Regions from separate parts of the Streptomyces sp. AM6-12 genome, predicted to be linked through region 3. Evidence: riboswitches for the same ligand, from Rfam matches in the RefSeq annotation. Region 3 holds a riboswitch; each other region holds the start of a gene.
What was found. A riboswitch is a leader RNA that binds a small molecule or an ion and turns the genes downstream of it on or off. The one in region 3 is predicted to bind cobalamin.
Positions count from the first base shown of each region.

Region 1: linked by a shared signal. The riboswitch ahead of ACE4Q9_RS06195 (CbtB-domain containing protein) and the one ahead of ACE4Q9_RS32605 (HoxN/HupN/NixA family nickel/cobalt transporter) in region 3 are both predicted to bind cobalamin.
Region 2: linked by a shared signal. The riboswitch ahead of ACE4Q9_RS06270 ((2Fe-2S) ferredoxin domain-containing protein) and the one ahead of ACE4Q9_RS32605 (HoxN/HupN/NixA family nickel/cobalt transporter) in region 3 are both predicted to bind cobalamin.
Region 4: linked by a shared signal. The riboswitch ahead of ACE4Q9_RS11260 (ribonucleoside-diphosphate reductase subunit alpha) and the one ahead of ACE4Q9_RS32605 (HoxN/HupN/NixA family nickel/cobalt transporter) in region 3 are both predicted to bind cobalamin.

Region 1 is NZ_JBIQWN010000001.1:1,371,035-1,375,280, forward strand. It holds gene ACE4Q9_RS06180 (short-chain fatty acyl-CoA regulator family protein) at 1-414, shown strand, start outside; gene ACE4Q9_RS06185 (histidine phosphatase family protein) at 437-1,033, shown strand; gene ACE4Q9_RS06190 (CbtA family protein) at 1,120-1,992, opposite strand; gene ACE4Q9_RS06195 (CbtB-domain containing protein) at 2,024-2,239, opposite strand; cobalamin riboswitch at 2,284-2,431, opposite strand; gene ACE4Q9_RS06200 (hypothetical protein) at 2,810-3,154, shown strand; gene ACE4Q9_RS06205 (enoyl-CoA hydratase) at 3,219-4,028, opposite strand; gene mmsB (3-hydroxyisobutyrate dehydrogenase) at 4,025-4,246, opposite strand, start outside.
Region 2 is NZ_JBIQWN010000001.1:1,389,076-1,393,321, reverse strand. It holds gene ACE4Q9_RS06275 (IS1380 family transposase) at 1-1,087, opposite strand, end outside; cobalamin riboswitch at 1,429-1,552, shown strand; gene ACE4Q9_RS06270 ((2Fe-2S) ferredoxin domain-containing protein) at 1,650-2,009, shown strand; cobalamin riboswitch at 2,126-2,270, shown strand; gene ACE4Q9_RS06265 (DUF4430 domain-containing protein) at 2,433-2,921, shown strand; gene ACE4Q9_RS06260 (cobalamin-binding protein) at 2,935-3,855, opposite strand; gene ACE4Q9_RS06255 (hypothetical protein) at 3,896-4,246, opposite strand, start outside.
Region 3 is NZ_JBIQWN010000002.1:934,901-939,146, reverse strand. It holds gene ACE4Q9_RS32610 (DUF4097 family beta strand repeat-containing protein) at 1-598, shown strand, start outside; gene ACE4Q9_RS32605 (HoxN/HupN/NixA family nickel/cobalt transporter) at 619-1,710, opposite strand; cobalamin riboswitch at 1,738-1,941, opposite strand; gene ACE4Q9_RS32600 (M1 family metallopeptidase) at 2,143-3,618, shown strand; gene ACE4Q9_RS32595 (FAD-dependent oxidoreductase) at 3,672-4,246, opposite strand, start outside.
Region 4 is NZ_JBIQWN010000001.1:2,533,149-2,537,394, forward strand. It holds gene mctP (monocarboxylate uptake permease MctP) at 1-1,108, shown strand, start outside; gene ACE4Q9_RS11255 (GNAT family N-acetyltransferase) at 1,203-1,709, shown strand; cobalamin riboswitch at 1,753-1,888, shown strand; gene ACE4Q9_RS11260 (ribonucleoside-diphosphate reductase subunit alpha) at 2,012-4,246, shown strand, end outside.

The DNA.
Region 1 (4,246 bases), on a different contig from region 3:
TCGGCCACCGATTTCCACTTCTCCCGCATGGGCGGCACCTGCCCGCTGTGGACGGTGTACGAGGCATTCTCCGCACCGGGCCGCATACTGACGCAGGTCGCCGAAATGCCGGACGGGAAACGGTACTTCTGGGTCGCGCGGACCATCACCCGCGGCGGGTTCGGCCACCACGCCCCGCGCGCCGAGTTCGCCATCGCCCTCGGCTGCGAGCTGCGGCACGCACACCGGCTCGTCTACACCGAGGGCATCGCCCTGGACGACCCGCGCGCCGCCACCCGAATCGGCCTGGGCTGCCGGATCTGCGAACGCCGCGACTGCGCCCAGCGCGCCAGGCCCCCGGCCGGCGGACGCCTCGCCATCGACCCGGACCGGCGCACGTACGTGCCGTACGCCGTGGAGAGCAGCACCCCATGAAACCGACAGCAGGAGCAGCCACGTGACCAGCCGTGTCACCTTCGTCTCGCCCGCCACGAGCCCGTCGCTGCGGCAGGCCCGCTTCTACGACGGCGACTCGATCGACGACATCGGCGCGGCCCGCGCCCGTGAGGCCGCCGGATCGCTGGCAGCCCCCGCGCGTGTGCTCGTGTCCGCGAGTGTGCGCTGCCGGGAGACGGCGGCGGCGCTCGGCCTCGACGGCGTGGAGACACCGGCGCTGGGCGGCCTGGACGTGGGCCGCTGGCGGGGGCGCACCCTCGACGAGGTGGGAGCGGCCGAGCCGGAGGCTGTGGGGCACTGGCTCACCGCCCCTGGTTGGGCGGCACACGGCGGTGAGTCGGTGCGGGACATGTGCGAGCGGGTCAGGCGCTGGCTGGAGTCCGCGCAGCACATGGACGGCCGTACGGTCGCCGTGGTCGAGCCCGAGGTGATCCGGGCCGCGGTGACGCTTGCACTGGGCTTGCCGGAGGCTTCTTTCTGGAGGCTCGACGTGGCGCCATTGACGGCCACGGAACTGAGCGGGCGATCCGGCCGCTGGAACCTACGGCTCGGCAGGCCCCTTGTCGCCTCGGCGCAGGGAGACAACGCGGCGCTGTAGAGCAGGAGGCGGGCACCTAGAAAAGCCTGAGGGCCACGCCTCGTTGGAGCGGCGTGGCCCTCTGGTGCCTCATGCTGCCGAGCACGTCATGCTGCACCGACAGGTTCCGGCTGCTTCGGCGCCGGCTTCGCCGAAGCCCTGATCGCCGGGTCGAGCAGCCGCTCCGCCATGGGGGCAAAGACGAGACCCAGGCTCGCCCACAGCAGCGCCTGAGCGGCTACGGAGTAGAAGCGGAAGGAGAACAGCACGTCCGCCGGGAAGCCCGGGTAGACGATGGCGCCCTTGGAGTTGGTCAGGGGCAGGGGTGTCTCCGTGGCGTGGTGGCCGTACTCGTGCACGTTGGCGGAGAGTTCACCGAGTTGCGGCAGCAGGAGCATCACGATGCCGATGGCGACGACGTACCCGGCGCCGGCGAGGAGCGTGGCGTTCCAGTTGCCGAAGCGCGGCTGGAGCCGCTTGCCGAGCCAGACGGCGCCGACGAGGAAGACCACCGAGCAGACGACCATGGCCAGGTAGAGGTTGCCGCGGTCCTTGATCGTGTCCGGGTGTCCGATCGCCGGCGGGTTGGCCGGGTACTTCAGGAACGGCACCAGGTACATGCCGAGGAAGCCGCCCAGAGCCACCAGCATCGCCAGGTTGCGGGGACGCAGATTGCCGACCCGGCCGAGGCAGACGGCGTAGGCGACGGCGAACAGGGCGCCCATGGCGATGCCGAAGAACACCATGCCCACGCCGATACCGACGTTGGCCTGGATCGTCCGGCTGAAGATGTCCGGATCCGGAGCCCCCACCGGGATTCCGGCGGCCTTGTCGAGAGCCTCCTGCGCGGCGTCGCGGCCGCTCTCGTAGTCGATGGCCTTGTTGATCTGGGGCTCGGCGAAGATCCGGGCGAAGACGAAGGCGAGCAGACCGGCGACTGCGCCGGCGATGACGCCGCGCAGTATGAGTCTCTTTTCCATGTTCAGATGTCCGTGTCCGTGCTAGCTCTCGTCAGTGGCAGGGGAAGCCGAGGAAGTGGCGGGCGTCGTGCACGAACTCGTGGACGTGCATGTCCTTGCCGAAGACGGAGTAGGCGCCCTGGTCGACACCGATGAAGTAGTAGATGGCCAGCGCGATCAGAGCGGTTCCGACGAGCCAGAACACCGCCTTCGTGGCCGGCAGGACGACCGGGGTGGGAAGTGCGGCGGGCGCGGACATGCTGCTCATGGGTGTGAGCCTCCTTCAGGGGATCGTGCGTCCCTCAGTTCAGTGGAGCGTCGCGACGGCCCAGGGTCTGACTCCAGACCCACTCTTGAGTGGGTCTGTTCACAGTGGCGCGACCGTGCTGGAATCTCACCAGCTTCCTTAGGCCGTCATTACAAAGGGAGCGTACGGACCCCTGAGATGGTCCGTCAATCAGACAAGTGGCCGAGACGATGTGGCCCTGCGCACCGCCGCCCTGCGTAGCCCCGATCCCCCTTCGGGCTAGCCGTTCCGCACCATCCGGCCCGTACCCCGTCGCCGACCTTGGCCATCCCCGTACCCACCTTACGGGCCAGATACGTACTAGTATGCGGCGAGTTGCGAAGTGGCTGCTGAATACGGATCTCCCGTCCGTGACAACTGTGCACTCGGTTTCAGCCGGGCCCTGAATCCTTCAGGCCAACACAAGCCCCACGGAACCATCGGCCGCCGTAATCACGTTCTCCGGAACACCGACGCGAATCGGGTCACAGCTATGGCACAGGAATCTGGCCGGCGAAACACGAACCCCTAGGCGAGGAGCGGAGGAAACCAGTGGCCAGACGTCTCACACCGCGCCACATCACCCTCGGGGGCCGCGAAGCGGTCGCCCTCACGCTGGAGGAGTACGAACAACTCGTCGCCAGCCGACGGCAGATCGGCGGACAGAGCGCACGCGTACGTGTGCTCTCCCTCGAGGCGAAACGAACCGAACGGCTCCTGCAGGATCTGGAAACGCTGATAATGGCACCGCGAGACCGGTGCTGCGAGCAGCGGAGCGCTGAAGCGACGACCTCCCCGGAGTCCGGCTCCGACGGTGGGGCATCGGAGCCGGGCACGGACTGCCTGCGCTGCGCGGTCGCCGCGCTGTTGCGTCGCCACAGGAACCCGGCTTCCTGAACGACAGGGCAGCTACCTGGTCGGCACTCGGCTTCACGGCAGACTTCTGCCCTGCGGACAGGACCTACTCCTTCGCACGTGAATCAGCGGTGGAGAAACCCCGGGGTCGCTTGTCGATGAAGGCGCCCATGCCTTCCTTCTGGTCAGCGGTCGCGAACACCGCGTGGAATAGCCGCCGTTCGAAGCGGACGCCTTCCGTGAGCGTGGTCTCGAAGGCCCGTCCCACCGCTTCCTTCGCCATCATTGCCACCGGCAGCGACATTCCGGCCACGGTTTCGGCAACTGCCAGTGCCTCGCCGAGCAAGTCGTCGGCGGGAACCACACGGGAGACCAGTCCGGCGCGCTCGGCCTCTTCCGCATCCATGGTGCGTCCGGTCAGGCACAGCTCCATGGCCTTGGCCTTACCGACCGCGCGAGTGAGCCGCTGGGAGCCGCCGATGCCGGGGATGACGCCGAGTTTGATCTCGGGCTGCCCGAAGGCGGCCGTGTCGGCGGCGAGCAGGATGTCGCAGAGCATGGCGAGCTCGCAGCCGCCCCCCAGGGCGTATCCGGAAACCGCCGCCACGGTCGGCGTGCGGAGCTGTCCGAGCCGGTCCCAGGCGGCGAACCAGTCGGCGAGGTACATGTCCATGTAGCCCTGCGGCCGCATCTCCTTGATGTCGGCGCCGGCCGCGAACGCCTTCGCCGATCCGGTGATCACGATGCAGCCGCACTCCGGGTCCCGGTCGAGGGCCTCGGTGGCGGCCACCACCTCGTTCATCACCTGGAGGTTCAGGGCGTTCAGGGCCTTGGGTCGGTTGAGGGTAAGCAGGGCGGTACGGCCCTTCCGCTCGACAAGGATCGTCTCGTACTCGACAGCCGGTTCCGCAGTCACGCCTGTTCTCCGCTCTGGTCCCTGATGGTGCGCACGATGCCGGAGAAGTCCTCCGTGGCACCGGCTCGCTCTGCATAGGCGGCGTACAACTCGGCGGCCCGCAGACCGAGTTCCGCACGTACTCCGCCCGCCTTGACCGCGTTGGCCGCGAGCCCGAGGTCCTTGGCCATGAGGGAGGCGGCGAAGCCCGGCCGGTAGTCCCTGTTGGCGGGACTGGT
Region 2 (4,246 bases), on a different contig from region 3:
GGGCGGCCCGGATCCGGTCCTCGGCCCGGGCCCGCAGGCGGTGGCGGAGTTCGAGCTCGGCGATCGGCCGGTCAGGGGTGTTGGTCGCGAAGCACGTGATCCGCATGCCGTCCGCGTCCGTGATCCTCAATTGGGCGCCAGGATGGGGACGTTCCTTTCGGACGATCAGTCGCATGCCCTTCGGCCAGCCGTCCAGGACCTTGCCGGCGAGTTCGGCGACCCAGGCCCCGTCACGGGCCTCACCGTCGGTCTCGACGGCCGGGGTCCAGGCTGAGGCGGGGACCTTCAGTACGTGTTCGTGGATCGCTTCGGTGATCACCATGCCGACCGAGTAGGACAGCCATCGTCCGCGCTGGGCGAGCCAGGAAACGAAGTCGTGGGTGCCGCCCGCGGAGTCGGTGCGGATCAGGGTCTGCCTCCCTCGCCGGTAGTGCTTCGGCAGCTGGGCCAGGGCAAGTTGGGCGGTGGTGATGTGGTCGGCTGCCGTGTTGGAACCCGCGTTTCCCGGCCTGAGGAGGGCGGCGACGGGCTCACCGGTTCCGCCCGGTCCGTGGTCGAGGAAAGCCGTCAGCGGGTGATGGCCGTAGGTCTTCTTCCAGGTCGCGGCCGCGTCCTCCTTGTCGGAGTGGGCGATCACGAGGACGCCGTCGAGATCGATGACGACCTGGCCGTGGGCGTCCGGGGCGTTCTTGCCAGCCAACGACCAGGCACGACTACGGACTTCGGACCGTGCGGAGCGGATGGCCTGCAGGGCTTTCTCGCCGGAGGTGGCGAGGGTGTCGATCAGGCGGGAGATGGTCGGGTCGGAGGCGACCGGGCCGAAGACGGCCGGCTCACACCGCAGCATCGCGACATCCGCGAGGCAGTCCCCGCCCAGTGCGACCGTCAGAGCGACGTCCAGGAGGGCCTTGCCTGGATCGTGGACGGCCCGCGGCTTCCGCCAGGGAGCCAGAGCCTGGGATATGGCCTGGTCAAGACCGGTCTTGCGGACCGTTTCGACGAGCAGGACCGAACCGGCCTGGGAGACGACCTGGCGGCCGTCGTCCTGGACACGGACACGCGGGTAGGACCCGATAGAGTGCTTCACCTGGGAAGTGCCTCCGGCGGCGGCAGGAACAAGGACCTCGACAATCCTCATTCTTGCTGGTCAGAGGCACTTTCTGCTTTCCTGACCGCCTGTCGGACAGCCCACCTCGTGAAAGCGCGAGGCTAGGTGGCCGCCGGGGAGCGCGGCGACAGCCTGCTGCCGCCCTGACGACGTAGCCCCCCGGATGTCCTGCTCGTGATCGTCTTGTCACTGGTCACGGCAGGCGCGTACGAAGGGCTCCCGCGGGCACGCCGTCGCGGGAGCCCTTCCGCGCGGTGGGCAGGTGACGGTGTCGCGGCAGTGATGGGATGATGACCGGCGACATAAGGCGACGGCGGTCCGAGGAAGCCGGTGTGAATCCGGCGCGGTCCCGCCACTGTGACCGGTGAGCGAGTTCCGGCAGGCCACCGCCCCAGGAACGGGTGGGAAGGCGGGGCGAGCGGCGACCCGGGAGCCAGGAGACTCACGCGGTCGCCTCCTCCAGCAACGCCGGGGCGGATCTCCCCGGGAGGGGAGTGGTGTGATGCCCGAGAGGCCGACGGAAGAGGCGTCAGGCGCGCCTATGGAGGCGAACGGTCCGGTGCCGTGCCGAGTGGTCGTATGCCGCGATTGCTGCTGTGGCAGCCCCAAGGTGACCGGAATCGATCACGCCGCACAGACCGCGCGACTGCGGGCGGAGGTGCCGGTGCGCATCTCCGACTGCCTTGACGTGTGCGATCAGGCCAACGTCATCGTCGTACAGCCGTCCGCCGTGGGCCGTGCCGCCGGTGCGCGGCCGGTGTGGCTGGGGCTCGTCAACGACACGGACGCGACGGAGGACATCATCGCCTGGGTACGCGCCGGCGGCCCGGGAGTCACTCCGTTGCCGGACATCCTCGACCTGTATGCCTTCACCCCTCCACGCCGCACTGTTACTTCCTGAGGCTTGCGCGCCGTTGGGCTCCGCCCCCGTAACGCCGGAGACCTGATGTCGCGAAGTCTGACTGAGGCTCGTCAAATCCCCATACAATGAGCACAGTTCGACCGCACACAGGACGGTGATCGGTGTGCGCGCGAGCTGTCAGCACGACAACCGCATAGGCGCGTGACTGGGGGAAGCCGGTGGGAGACCGGCGCTGACCTGCAACCGTGTGCGGCCGTGAGGCTGCGAGTCGGGATACCCGGCGCGTGCCGTGATCGCTTCCCACTGTCATGGTCTGCAGCGCGGAGCCGAGAGCCTCGTTCGGGTCACCCTGGCCTGGTGCGTCCAGTCGTCGTACAGCACGGCGACGGGCCCGCCAACCCAGGTGCCGGCCCGCTCGTACGGCGATGGGCTGCGGGCCACCCCATCAGGAAGGCTCGAGCCTTGCACCGTACATCCGCACGTCGCACCATGATGGCCGCAACCGCCCTCGGACTCGCCCTCGCCTCCGCGCCGGCCGTCGCGCACGCCGACAGCACGCCGGGCACGAACGCTCCCGTCAAGGTGACCCTGACCGTGCAGGGACCGGACGGCGTGCTGTTCAAGGGGAAGATCAGAACCCGCGGTCACGAGGTCACCACCGCGACCGGCGGTACGCACAGATGCGACGGCACCAACGGCGGCGCCAACCCGTCCGCCGTGCCGACGCCGACGGCGGCCCTCGACGATGCCGCGAGCAAGCGGCACTTCACCTGGGACGGCACCTGGTACACATCGTTCGACGACTACTCGGTCGACACCATCAAGAACGTTAGCGGTGGTGGGAGCGCCTACTGGAACATCTCGGTCAACGGCACGTCCACCCCGGTGGGCGGCTGCCAGTTCAAGCTGAACGCCGGTGACAAGGTGGCGTTCACCTGGACGGCGTTCTGATCCCTCCTCGTCGTCACCGGCTGGGGAACGGACGTGCCTCGACCGGTGTGACCGGCTCTCCGGTCCGCACGCCGTGCAGGAGGTGGGCGATCACCTCCGCACCGCGCACCACTCGTGGCCCCGGGCGGTTGAAGTAGGACGGTCCGTCCAGCACCCACACACGGTCGGACCGGACGGCGGGCAGGTCCGACCAGCCTGGCAGTCCGGTGAGCAATGCGGCTTCACGCAGGGTGCGTTCGGGCGGGAAGCCGCACGGCAGGACCATGACCACGTCCGGCTGTGCGGCGCGTACCGCCTCCCAGGTCATCGGCTTGGTGTGCTCGCCCGGCGCGGCGAGGAGAGGTTCGCCGCCGGCGGCCGTGATCTGCTCGGGCACCCAGTGCCCGGCCGGCCACAGCGGGTCGAGCCACTCGATCGCCACCACCCGTGGCCGGGCACGTCGCGCGATCGCCTCACGGACCCGGTCCAGCCGGGCCAGCAGCGCCGCTCGCTTGCGCTCGGCGTGGTCCCGTACGCCGAGCAGCTCGCCCACCGTGACCAGGCAGTCCAGGACGTCGTCGAGGGTGCGGGGCTCCAGGCTGAGGACACGGGTGTCGGCGTCGAGCAGTCGTACCGTGCGGCTGACCTTCTCGTACGAGACTGCGCACACGTCGCACAAGTCCTGGGTGAGGATCACGTCGGGACGCAGGGCAGCCAGCGCCTCGGTGTCGAGCGTGTACAGCGACGAGCCCGAGTGCGCCGACCCGCCGACGGCGTCGGAGATCTCCCTGCTGGACAGCGCGTCCTGGTCGAGGTCCGCGCCGGTCACCACGGGTACGGATGCCACCTCGCGCGGTGGCCAGTCGCACTCGTGGGTGCGGCCGACCAGCTGGTCCGACAGTCCGAGCTCGGCGACGATGTCGGTCGCGGCGGGCAGCAGGGAGACGATGCGCATACCCCGACTCTAGGTCCCGCCGCGTCCGACAGGGCTGCCGTCAGGCGCCCCAGCGCACGGCGATCGTGTCACCGACGCCGACGACCGCGCCCCGCGTGGCGGAGGTGAACGACGAGCCGTCGATGCTGACCTTCCACGTGTTGGATCCGCTGTTGGCCTTGCCGTTGACAGCCGTGATGGTGCCGGTGCCGGAGGACGGGGCCACACTCGTGACGCAGCCGGACGGCGTCGCGCCGCTCGTGGCCGCGTCGAGGACGGCGCCCAGTGTGGTCGTCGAGCCGGTCGGGGTAAGGGCGACGGAGCACACCTTCAGGTTGCCCGCGCCGTCGTCCACGGTGAGCGCCAGCTTCGTCGCCGTACCGGAGGTGAGGGAGGACTGGCCGACCCACTG
Region 3 (4,246 bases):
CGTACGCGTCGTCGGGACGGACGACGGCAGCGTGTCGGTGGACGACGCGACCCTCGCCCGCTGGGGCGGGCACGGGGGCACGCACACCCTCGACCTGCCCTGCGACGAGGGTGACGACCGGGCCAAGGGCAACTGCGGCGGTATGCCGCTCGTCCATGTGCCGACCGGCGTCACGCTCACCGTGCGGGCCCACGACGCCGGGATCGATGTGACCGGTGTGCGGGGCGAGTTGAGCCTGAGCACCGTCAACGGTGACGTCACCGTGCGGGATTCGGGCACGAAGGGTGCCCGCCAGCGTCTGGTGACCCGTAACGGCTCCGTCCGCGCTACCGGCCTGGCGGCCCGTGGCGTGGCCGCCGAGACGGTCAACGGCGATGTCGACCTGCTGTGCGCGACCTCGCCCGGCACGCTCGACGGGGTGACCCGCAACGGCTCCGTGCGGGTCACCCTGCCGGCGGACGCCCCGCCGTACGCGACGGACGCGCGCACCGTCAACGGCCGCTCCGCCGTGGGCGTTCCGGCCGCGCGCTCCGCCGACCACCGGTACCGGCTGGCTCTGCGCACCGTCAACGGCGACGTCGAGGCCCACCGTGGCTGAGGATCCCGCTCCGGCGGGCGTCAGCCACCGTCGCCGAGCCGGCCGGCCCACCTCTGCTCCACCCTGGCCAGCCGCCAGTACGCCAGCGCCGCCCCCCAGACGACCACGAACAGGCCGACGATGACGTACCCGACGTTGTCCAGGTCGAGCCCGGCGATCCAGCCGGTCACCGCGTCGCTCAGATCGAGCTTCTCGTGCAGCACCCCGACCAGTTCGATGGTGCCGATCAGGAAGGCGACCGCGATGGACAGGCCGGTGATGGTGAGGTTGTAGAACACCTTGCGCACCGGGTTGGAGAACGCCCACTGGTAAGCGAAGTTCATGAAGGTGCCGTCGAGCGTGTCGAACAGGCTCATCCCCGCCGCGAACAGCAGCGGCAGGCACAGGATCGCGTACCAGGGAAGCCCGGCCGCGGCACCGCTGCCCGCCATCACCATCAGGGTGACCTCGGTCGCGGTGTCGAAGCCGAGGCCGAACAGGAAGCCCAGCGGGAACATCTGACCGGGGCGGGTGATCGACTTGGTGGCGCGGCCCAGGAAGCGGTTCATGAACCCCCGCGAATCCAGGTGCTGTTCGAGGGCGGCCTCGTCGTACGTGCCCGCTCGCATCGCCCGGAAGACCCGCAGGATGCCCGCGAGCGCCACGAGGTTGAGCGCCGCGATGAGGTAGAGGAAGGTCCCGGAGACGGTGGTGCCGACGACGCCGAGGGTCTGGTGGGTACGGGAGTTGTCGTCGAGCAGGGTGCCGGCGAGCTGTGTGCCTCCCGCGACCAGGGCCGCCATGACGACCACCACGCTGGAGTGGCCGAGCGCGAACCAGAAGCCGACGGACACCGGCCGCTTGCCGTCGGCCATCAGCTTGCGGGTGGTGTTGTCGATCGCGGCGATGTGATCGGCGTCGAAGGCGTGCCGCATGCCCAGCGTGTACGCGGTCACCCCGAGGCCGATCCCGAACGCCTTGGATCCGACCTCGTAGTGGCCCGGTACGACCAGCAGGAACAGGATGCCGAACGCGACGACGTGCAGGACGGCGATCACCATGAGCAGTCCGGCGGTACGGACGGTGTCCTCGCGCCGCCAACGAAAACGGGTCGACTCTGTGGGCAGGGTCATACGGTCACGCTCCAGCACCTCGTGGATCTCTTCGTGAAGTGCCGTGGCCGGTCTCCTGGCTTACGGGTGTGCGCGTGTCCGTCCCGGCCTTCCCGTCCGCCGGGCGGCGGACAGTGACCATGCACAACTGGGACGGATACTCCCCGATCACAGTGGCGAGGGCCGCTCCGGCCTGAACCCCGCGAAGGGTTGTCACCGGTCTTCCCGAACACCACGGCCCGCCCACCGTAGGGCCGACCACCCATCCCCGCACAACCACGCGGTCGTTCAGGTATCCAAGATCACATCCTTGCGCGGGACCGACACCGCCTTCGGACACGCCCTGGTGATTCGGCCAGGGCGGAAATATTTTTACCGACCTTGAGGCAACCATGGGTTGCTTCAGGCTTTCTGACCTCTCGCGTGCTGCAATCGACCGACGGGAGACACGAGATGGGACCTCGCACCACGACGGACCGCCGGCCCCGGTCGGCCGCCTCGCGCTCCCGGTCCGGCTGGGCTCCGGCGGCGGCACTGCTCCTGGCCCTGACGACGACCTGCGCCGGCTGCGCGCCGGGGGACGGGATCGCCGCCGCGCTCCCCGGTGCGGCCGGAGTCGGTGACCGGCTGTTCCCCACCCTCGGCAACGGCGGCTACGACGTGACGCATTACGGGCTGACGCTGGACTACACGCCGGAAGGCAACCACTTGAAAGGCACGGCGGTCATCACCGCTCGGGCCACACAGAACCTGAGCCGCTTCGACCTCGACCTGTCGGGCCTGCGGGTACGGACCGCCACGGTGCAGGGGGCGCGGGCTCACGTCGCCCGCTCGGGAAACGAGTTGGTGGTGACACCGGCGAAGTCGGTCAAGGAAGGCGAGGTCTTCGAAACGGTCATCGCCTACGACGGCACGCCGCGAGCGGTCGAGGGCGACGACGGAGGGCTCGAAGGCTGGATCGAGACCGACGACGGCTCGGCCGCCCTGGGCGAGCCGACCGGCTCCATGACCTGGTTCCCCGGCAATCACCACCCGTCGGACAAGGCGATGTACGACATTCGGGTCACCGTGCCCAGGGACGCGGACGGCGACTTCTACGACGTGGTGAGCAACGGCGAGCTGATCGCGGAGCGGGACAAGGGCGGGACGGTGACACGGCATTGGCGCACCGCGGAGCCCATGTCCAGCTACCTCGCCCACGTCTCCGTCGGCTACTTCGACGTCCACAACGGCTGGACACGCGATCACCTGCCCGTCTACGTCGCCGTCGATCCCGACGAGTCCGAGGACGCGGCCGCCGTCCCGCGCCTGGTGCCCGAGATCGTCGACTGGGCCGCTGAACTCTTCGGCCCTTACCCCTTCTCCTCGACCGGCGCCGTCGTCGACCACCTGCCCGGGCTCGACTACGCCCTGGAGACCCAGACCAAGCCCTATTTCGCCGAAGCGCCGGACGAGTCGCTGCTGGTGCACGAGCTGGGACACCAGTGGTTCGGCAACTCCGTGACCCCGCGACGGTGGAAGGACATGTGGCTCAGCGAGGGGATGGCCACCTACGCGGAGTGGCTCTGGGAGGAGCAGCGGGGCGGCAGGAGCACCGACGAGATCTTCCAGGCCTTCTACGACGGAACGGACGACGAGGCCGAGGGCATCTGGGCCTTCCCGCCCGCCGATCCGCCCAGCGGAGGACGGGTGTCCGACCCGCCCGTCTACGGACGCGGTGCCATGGTCCTGGACCAGGTACGCAAGGCCGTCGGCGACGAGGACTTCTTCCGCATACTCCACACCTGGACGCGCCGGCACCGGCATGGCAACGCCGACACCGGGCAGTTCCTCACGCTGTGCGAGAGCGAGTCCGGCAAGGACCTGACCGGGATCTTCGACGCGTGGCTGTTCGCCAAGGGCAAGCCCCCTCGGGCGCGAGGAGCCTGACCAGCGAAGCAGCAAGCCCGGGGGAAGCCGGCGGGCGGTTGCCGGACGGGCGTTCAGGCGCCGGTGTGTTCGCCCGCCCGCTGGGCACGCTCCCGCCGGTAGGACTCCGCGCGGGCGAGGTAGTCCCGGTGTTCCTGCTCGGGGTCCGGCGGCAGGTCCGGCTCGTCGGTGGTGGTGAAGAACCGCACCAGGGCCTCGTTCGCGTTCACGGCCAGGTCGCCGGAGCGGGCGAACATGTCCGACTCGTAGCGGGCGACCGCCTCGTCCAGGGTGGCGGCCGGATCGGGGCCGACCGCGCGGCTGACGGCGTGCGCGAGTTCCGCGCCGTCCAGCATCGCGAGGTTGGCGCCGTGGCCGCCGAAGGGCGCCATCAGGTGGGCCGCGTCGCCGATCAGGGTGACACCGGGGACGTGTTCCCAGGTGAGCGGGGCGGGCAGGGCCCAGAAGGCCCGCGGCACGTAGTCGCCGTCGTTGCGGACGATCAGCGCGCGCATGGCCTGCGACCAGTGCCCGAATTTCCGTACGAGGTGGGAGCGGACGCTTCCCCGGTCGGTGAGGTCCACACCCGCCCCGACGTGCCAGTCCGGTGCCGCGCGGAACGCGATGTAGCCGCGGACCACGCCGTCGC
Region 4 (4,246 bases), on a different contig from region 3:
GCTGCTGATCGCGTTCGCGGTGCTCGCGGCGTACACGTACTCCTCGGGGCTGCGGGCGCCCGCGCTGATCGCGTTCGTCAAGGACGCGCTGATCTACATCGTGATCGGTGTGGCGATCATCTACATCCCGATCAAACTGGGCGGGTTCGACGACGTGTTCGCCAAGGCGGCCCACGCGTTCAGCCAGGTCAACCCGGCCACCGGCAAGCCGCGCGGGGCGCTCGCGCCGCCGCCCGCCGGGCAGTGGACGTACGCCACGCTGGCGCTCGGTTCCGCGCTCGCGCTGTTCATGTACCCGCACTCGATCACCGCGACGCTCTCCTCCAAGAGCCGCAACGTGATCCGCCGCAACACCACGATCCTGCCGCTGTACTCCCTGATGCTCGGCCTGCTGGCGCTGCTGGGCTTCATGGCGATCGCGGCCGGGGTGAAGGTCAGCAACGGTCAGCTGGCGATCCCGCAGCTGTTCGAGGACATGTTCCCGGACTGGTTCGCCGGCGTGGCGTTCGCGGCGATCGGCATCGGCGCGCTGGTGCCGGCGGCGATCATGTCGATCGCGGCGGCGAACCTGTTCACCCGCAACATCTACAAGGACTTCATCAAGCCGGACGCCACGCCGAAGCAGGAGGCGCAGGTCTCCAAGTTCGTGTCGCTGCTGGTGAAGGTCGGCGCGCTGGTCTTCGTGCTCGGCATGGACAAGACGGTCGCCATCAACTTCCAGCTGCTCGGCGGCATCTGGATCCTCCAGACCTTCCCGGCCCTGGTCGGCGGCCTGTTCACGCGCTGGTTCCACCGCTGGGCGCTGCTCGCGGGGTGGGCGGTCGGCATGGTCTACGGCACCCTCGCCGCGTACGGTGTCGCCTCGCCGACCCAGAAGCACTTCGGCGGCTCCGCCGACGACATTCCGGGCATCGGCCAGATCGGCTACATCGGCATGACGGCGTTCGTGCTCAACGTCCTCGTCACGGTCGTGCTGACCGTCGTCCTGAAGGCCGTGAAGGCCCCCGAGGGCGTCGACGAGACCCGTCCCGAGGACTACACGGCGGACGCGGGCGATCCGGGCGTCCAGGTGGAGCTGCCGCCGGCCACGGCGGGAAGCGCCCACTAGAGCCCACGAGAGTCCGCGCCCGAAAAGCGCGCACCGTGGCGGGTCGCCGGAAAGCACGTGCTCCGGCGGCCCGTCGTCGTACACACTCCTCGCCATGACCCTTCGCATCCGACCCGTTCTCCCGTCCGAGTACGACGCGCTCGGCGAGATCACCGCGCAGGCCTATCTCCAGGACGGCCTCCTGGACTTCGGTGAGAGCGACCCGTACCTCGACCAGCTCAGGGACGTGGCCAAGAGGGCGTCGGCGGCCGAGGTGCTGGTGGCCACCGACGACGAGGTCCTTCTCGGCGGTGTCACCTTCGTCCCCGCCCCCGGCCCCATGGCCGACATCGCCCGCCCCGGCGAGGCCGAGATCCGCATGCTGGCGGTGGACAAGGCGGCCCGCGGCCGGGGGGCCGGCGAGGCGCTGGTGCGGGCCTGTGCCGAGCGGGCGCGCGCCGTGGCAGGCTGCCGCGCGATCGTGCTCTCCACGCAACGGGCCATGTGCGGCGCCCACCGCATCTACGAACGGCTGGGCTTCATACGCACGCCCGAGCGGGACTGGCAGCCCCTCCCGGAGCTGGCGGACCTCACTCTGCTCACCTACCAGTTGACGCTCTGAGATCGGCGACGACACAACATCTGGGGGTGGCACGACGACCCGGCACTAGATGTATGCTCATGGTCGCTGTCGTCGCAGGGGAATCCGGTGCGAATCCGGAACTGTCCCGCAACGGTGTACTTGTGCGCATCCGCGCACAGGAGTCAGTCCGAGGACCTGCCGGCAGCGCACCCGGCCCACCGGTCCGGGTGCTCTGAGACGTCCGGGCCTCGTGGAGTGGGCCGGTGGACGCGACGCCGTGTGCGCTCGTGGCTGCCCCCTGCCCTCCGCCAGGCCCCGTGCCGAGCGAGGGAGAGCCCCACGTGACCATCGCGCCAGCCGAACCGGCTTCAGCCCAGGGCCTGGAGAACGACGGTCCCGGTGCCGCACTGCTGCGGACCCTGACCGAGCTGACCGGGGACCTCCCCGACGCCGATCCCGGCCGGGTCGCGGCCGCCGCGCTGCGCGGCCGCTCGGCCCACGCCGACGAGGCGGAGCTGCGCGAACTCGCGACCGAGGCCGCGGCCGGCCTGATCTCCGAGGACCCCGCGTACTCGCGGCTCGCCGCCCGGCTGCTGACCCTCTCCATCCGCGCCGAGGCCGCCTCGCAGGGCGTGACGTCGTTCACCGAGTCGGTTGCCGTCGGGCACCGCGAGGGGCTCATCGCCGACCGGACCGCCGAGTTCGTGTGCCTGCACGCCGCCCGGCTGGACCAGCTCGTCGACCGGGCCGCCGACGACCGCTTCGGCTACTTCGGCCTGCGCACCCTGCACAGCCGCTACCTGCTGCGCCACCCGATCACCCGCCAGGTGATCGAGACCCCCCAGCACTTCATGCTCCGCGTCGCCGCCGGCCTCGCCGAGGACGACTCGGCGCGCTCCGTGGACGAAGTGGCCGCGCTCTACCGGCTGATGAGCCGGCTCGACTACCTGCCCTCCTCCCCCACGCTGTTCAACTCCGGCACCCGGCACCCCCAGATGTCGTCCTGCTACCTGCTCGACTCCCCGCTGGACGAGCTGGACTCCATCTACGACCGCTACCACCAGGTCGCCCGGCTCTCCAAGCACGCGGGCGGCATCGGTCTGTCGTACTCCCGCATCCGCGCCCGCGGTTCGCTGATCCGCGGCACCAACGGGCACTCCAACGGCATCGTGCCGTTCCTGAAGACCCTGGACGCCTCGGTGGCCGCGGTGAACCAGGGCGGCCGGCGCAAGGGCGCGGCGGCGGTGTACCTGGAGACCTGGCACTCCGACATCGAGGAGTTCCTGGAGCTGCGGGACAACACCGGTGAGGACGCCCGCCGTACGCACAACCTGAACCTGGCGCACTGGGTGCCGGACGAGTTCATGCGCCGGGTCAACGCCGACGAGCAGTGGTCGCTGTTCTCCCCGGCGGACGTGCCCGAGCTGGTGGACCTGTACGGCGCGGAGTTCGACGCCGCCTACCGCGCGGCGGAGCGCAAGGGCCTGGCGAGCAAGACCATGCCGGCCCGTGAGCTGTACGGCCGCATGATGCGCACCCTCGCGCAGACCGGCCAGGGCTGGATGACGTTCAAGGACGCCGCCAACCGCACCGCCAACCAGACCGCCGAGCCGGGCCAGGTCATCCACTCCTCCAACCTCTGCACGGAGATCCTGGAGGTCACCAACGACGGCGAGACGGCGGTCTGCAACCTGGGCTCCGTCAACCTCGGCGCGTTCGTGGCCGACGGGGACATCGACTGGGAGCGGCTCGACGAGACCGTCCGCACGGCCGTCACCTTCCTCGATCGCGTGGTGGACATCAACTTCTACCCGACCGAGCAGGCGGGCCGCTCCAACGCCAAATGGCGCCCGGTGGGCCTCGGCGCGATGGGCCTCCAGGACGTCTTCTTCAAGCTGCGGCTGCCCTTCGACTCACCCGAGGCGAAGGCGCTGTCCACCCGGATCGCCGAGCGGATCATGCTCGCCGCGTACGAGGCGTCCGCCGACCTCGCCGAGCGCAGCGGCCCGCTGCCGGCCTGGGAGCAGACCCGTACCGCGCGCGGTGTGCTGCACCCCGACCACTACGGCGTCCAGGAGACCTGGCCCGAGCGCTGGGCGGCGCTGCGGACCCGGATCGCGCGGGTGGGCCTGCGCAACTCGCTGCTGCTGGCGATCGCGCCGACGGCCACCATCGCCTCCATCGCGGGCGTCTACGAGTGCATCGAGCCGCAGGTGTCCAACCTGTTCAAGCGCGAGACGCTGTCCGGTGAGTTCCTCCAGGTCAACTCGTACCTGGTGCAGGACCTGAAGGAGCTGGGCGTCTGGGACGCGCGCACCCGCGAGGCGCTGCGCGAGTCCAACGGCTCGGTGCAGGGCTTCGCGTGGATCCCCGAGGAGGTGCGGGCGCTGTACCGCACGGCGTGGGAGATCCCGCAGCGCGGTCTGATCGACATGGCGGCGGCGCGCACCCCGTTCCTCGACCAGGCGCAGTCCCTGAACCTGTTCATGGAGACGCCGACGATCGGCAAGCTCTCCTCGATGTACGCGTACGCCTGGAAGTCCGGGCTGAAGACGACGTACTACCTGCGCTCGCGC